2 regions of the Ralstonia condita genome follow, and region 1 is predicted to be linked to the other one. Evidence: predicted binding sites of a transcription regulator. Region 1 holds the regulator's gene; the other holds the start of a gene.

Region 1 (2,202 bases):
GCCGAAGGCGGCCACCTGACGCACGGCATGGCGCTCAACATGAGCGGCAAGTGGTTCAACGTGGTCAGCTACGGCCTGAATGCGCAAGAAGACATCGATTACGACGCGCTCGAGGCGCTGGCGCAAGAGAAGAAGCCGAAGCTGATCATTGCCGGCGCATCGGCCTTTGCGCTGCGCATCGATTTCGAGCGCATCGGCAAGGTCGCCAAGTCGATCGGCGCGTATTTCATGGTGGACATGGCGCACTACGCCGGCCTGATCGCCGCGGGTGTGTACCCGAACCCCGTGCCGTACGCCGACTTCGTCACGACGACGACGCACAAGAGCCTGCGCGGACCGCGCGGCGGCGTGATCCTGATGAAGGCTGAACACGAGAAGGCCATCAACTCGGCCATCTTCCCGGGCATCCAGGGCGGCCCGCTGATGCACGTGATCGCCGGCAAGGCGGTGGCGTTCAAGGAAGCCCTGTCGCCGGAGTTCAAGGCCTACCAGGAGCAAGTGGTGAAGAATGCGCGCGCCATGGCCGAAACGCTGATGGCTCGTGGTCTGCGGATCGTGTCGGGCCGCACCGAAAGCCATGTGATGCTGGTCGATCTGCGCGCCAAGAAGATCACCGGCAAGGAAGCCGAGAAGTTGCTGGGTGACGCACACATCACCGTCAACAAGAACGCGATTCCGAACGATCCGGAAAAGCCGTTCGTGACCTCGGGCATCCGCCTGGGCTCCCCGGCGATGACCACGCGCGGCTTCAAGGAAGCCGAAGCCGTGAAGGTGGCTCATCTGATCGCTGATGTGCTGGATAACCCGCACGACGAGGCGAACATTGCCGCCGTTCGCGCCAAGGTGGCCGAGTTGACCAAGCAGTTCCCGGTCTACGCTTGAGGCATCCAACCCCGGTCGGGGCCCACACACCCACGGCCATGCAGTACCCTGCCGCGATGCGCCTCAAGGCCATCGCGGCGTTGTTTTTTTAGCGCAGTGCGTGTTTGAGGTTGCCGAGGAGACCACCGGCATGAAATGCCCCTTTTGCGGCCACGCGGCCACCCAGGTAATTGAGACCCGGATGTCGGAAGAAGGCGACACCGTGCGCCGCCGCCGTCGCTGCGAATCCTGCGACCGGCGCTTTACGACCTACGAGCGCATCGAGCTGTTCTTCCCGGCAGTCGTCAAAAAGAATGGCAGCCGCGTCGACTACGACCGCAACAAGGTCAAGGATTCCATGCGCCTGGCGTTGCGCAAGCGCCCCGTTTCCGCGGAGGCCATCGACGAGGCCATCGCCCGCATCGAAGAAAAGCTCCTCAGCCACGGCGACAAGGAAATCGGCAGCGACCGCGTCGGCGAACTCGTGATGCGCGAGCTCAAGCGGCTGGACAAGATCGGGTACATCCGGTTTGCGTCGGTGTACCGGAGCTTTGAGGATCTGGCGGAGTTTCGCGACGTGCTGGACGAGGTCGCGGCGACGAATGTGCGCAAGTAAGGTTGTGCGGCCAACCCTACCAGCAACTTGATGCTGTTAATGTGCCCCCCGAGACGGCCTTGTTTCCGGCCTGATCGTAGCTGAACGTGCCACAGGCATCTGTCGCTTGCCCGCCCTGCGGAGCAGCCTGAATCGTGTAGAGCGTCTGCGTGGGCGCCACCGAAAAGCTCAGCGCGTAGTAGCCATTCTCTGACCTGCTGGCGTAGACGCCGCTGGCGCCCAGCGTTGCCCCTGCGTAAGAGTTGCTTAACGAGCGGTATTGCTCCATTTTTTGGGCCACAGCGAGCAGTGCTGCCTTGGCGTCCGCGCGCCGCGACTTCTGTATGTAGCTCGTGAACGACGGATAGGCTATGACCGCGAGAATGCCCACAATAGCAACTGTGATCATTAACTCAACCAATGTGAAGCCACGAGGGCGAGCACTTCCGCGTTCTGTGTTCATCGCAGATAAATAATGGAAATCGTTCGCTCGGAAGCGTCCTTCGGATCGAGGAGAAAGTGAATTTCCTGGCCCACACGCAGCGACGAAAGGCGATCTTCGCTACCTGCAGCGTTAAACACGCGCACAGCCGGGCTGAGACGAAGATGATTGCCGTGAATGACGATCTCAGCGTGATTCAAATTGAACGATGTGATCACGCCATCCAGCATATGCGGCGCCTCAACAGAATGAGACTGCACCCTCCCGGACCCGAAGTGGGGGATTGCGTGGCCAGACTCCCCGC
Region 2 (2,202 bases), on a different contig from region 1:
TGTTTGTCCACCGTCTGCATCGCCTGTCGCGCCGGCGCGATCGTCCGCTGGTGCATGTCAATTGCGCGGCGCTGCCGGAGTCGCTGGCAGAGAGCGAACTGTTTGGCCATGTCAAAGGTGCCTTCTCGGGCGCCACGGGAGAGCGCCCCGGTCGCTTTGAGGCGGCGGACGGCGGCACCCTGTTCCTGGACGAGGTCGGTGAACTGCCGCTCACGGTGCAGGCGAAGCTGCTGCGCGCCCTGCAGAACGGCGAGATCCAGCGGCTCGGCGCCGACCGCCCCCGCCACGTCGACGTACGGGTCATTGCAGCGACCAACCGCAACCTGCGCGAGCGCGTGCGCGATGGCGCGTTCCGGGCCGACCTCTATCACCGGCTGTCGGTGTATCCGGTGCCGATTCCGCCGCTGCGCGAACGCGGTAACGACATCCTGCTGCTCGCTGGCCGGTTTCTGGAGCACAACCGGGCGCGTCTCGGCTTGCGCAGCCTGAGGCTCAGCCCGGATGCCGAGCGCGCCCTGCGCAGCTATCCATGGCCCGGAAACGTGCGCGAGCTGGAACACGTGATCAGCCGCGCCGCGCTCAAGGTGCTGAGCCGGGGCGCGCGCCGCGATGACATCGTGACGCTGGGTGCCGAGCTGCTCGACCTCGACACGGAGGTCGCCTCACCCGACACGTCATCGCCCGACGTGCCGCAGGATGTCCGCCCCGGCACGCCCCTGCGCGACGCCGTTGCCGACTTTCAGCGACGCTGCATCGAATCGGCATTGGCCACGCACGATGACAACTGGGCGCGGGCGGCGCGGGCCCTCGGGCTGGATGCAAGCAACCTGCACAAACTGGCAAGACGCCTGGGGCTGAAACCGGCGGACGGTTGATCGAGCAGATCGTCACGCGCTCCGTGTGCCCGTGGTGCACCCATGCTGTCGAAATGGGCTTTGAAGCGCTGCGCGCGTGCGCGATTGACGGGGGTCAACTGATTCGAAAATCGATCCGTCCCGGACCTTCCAACCACAATATCTAGTGCTAGCCTTACCTCCATACCACTATATGTAGGGGGTTTCATGGCTTGCACACAGGTCACCAAACGTGACGGTTCATTGGCTGCCTTTGATGGGCAGAAGATCCACCGCGCCATGGCTGCGGCCGGCCAGGCCACGGGTGAATTCGACACGCAGGAAGCACAACGCCTGAGCCTCTACGTGGTGGATCAGGTGAGCGCGTTGGATTGCCCGGGCATCGAGGCGATCCAGAATCACGTTGAAGAAACCCTGGTCGACGCGGGTTACTGGCGCACGGCGCGCGCCTACATCGTCTATCGCGAACAGCACGCCCGCCTGCGCGCGCTCAGGCACACGCTGGTCGATGTCGAGAGCACGATGGACGAGTACCTCCAGCAGCGTGACTGGCGGGTGAATGCCAACGCCAATCAGGGCTACAGCCTGGGCGGCCTCATCCTGAACGTGGCGGGCAAGGTCACGGCCAACTACTGGCTCTCGCACGTCTACAGCCCCGAGGCCGGAGCCGCGCACCGCGAGGGTGACATCCACATCCACGATCTCGACATGCTGTCGGGCTACTGCGCAGGGTGGTCGTTGCGTCAATTGCTGACCGAGGGCTTCAACGGGGTACCAGGCAAGGTCGAGGCCACGCCGCCGCGCCACATGTCGGCGGCCATCGGGCAGATCGTCAACTTCCTCGGCACGCTGCAGAACGAATGGGCAGGCGCGCAGGCCTTCAGTTCGTTCGATACGTATATGGCGCCCTTCGTGCGCCGCGACGCGATGTCCTACACGGCGGTCCGGCAGGCCATGCAGGAGCTGATCTACAACCTCAACGTACCCAGCCGCTGGGGCACGCAAACACCGTTCACGAATCTCACTTTCGACTGGACCTGTCCGGCCGACCTGCGCGAACAGGTTCCCTACATCGGCGGCGAAGAGATGCCCTTCACCTACGGCGATCTCCAGCCCGAGATGGACATGATCAACCGGGCCTACATCGACGTCATGATGGCCGGCGATGCCAAGGGGCGCGCGTTCACCTTCCCCATCCCGACCTACAACATCACGCCAGATTTCGATTGGGATCACCCGAACACCACGATGCTGTTCGAGATGACAGCGCGGTACGGCCTGCCCTACTTCCAGAACTTCCTCAACTCCGATCTTGAGCCGCACATGGTGCGCTCCATGTGCTGCCGCC

The links. The regulator NrdR, encoded in region 1, represses ribonucleotide reductase genes. The targets are predictions, from matches to a motif close to CACNANATNTNGTG.
Region 2: R2N03_RS07845 (ribonucleoside triphosphate reductase) is a predicted target of NrdR. The motif match lies at 1,010-1,023, and genes of this name have one in related genera.

What each region holds. Positions count from the first base shown of each region.
Region 1 is NZ_CATYWO010000004.1:214,114-216,315, forward strand. It holds gene glyA (serine hydroxymethyltransferase) at 1-882, shown strand, start outside; gene nrdR (transcriptional regulator NrdR) at 1,013-1,477, shown strand; gene R2N03_RS14805 (type IV pilin protein) at 1,494-1,919, opposite strand; gene R2N03_RS14810 (hypothetical protein) at 1,916-2,128, opposite strand.
Region 2 is NZ_CATYWO010000002.1:280,963-283,164, forward strand. It holds gene norR (nitric oxide reductase transcriptional regulator NorR) at 1-875, shown strand, start outside; gene R2N03_RS07845 (ribonucleoside triphosphate reductase) at 1,062-2,202, shown strand, end outside.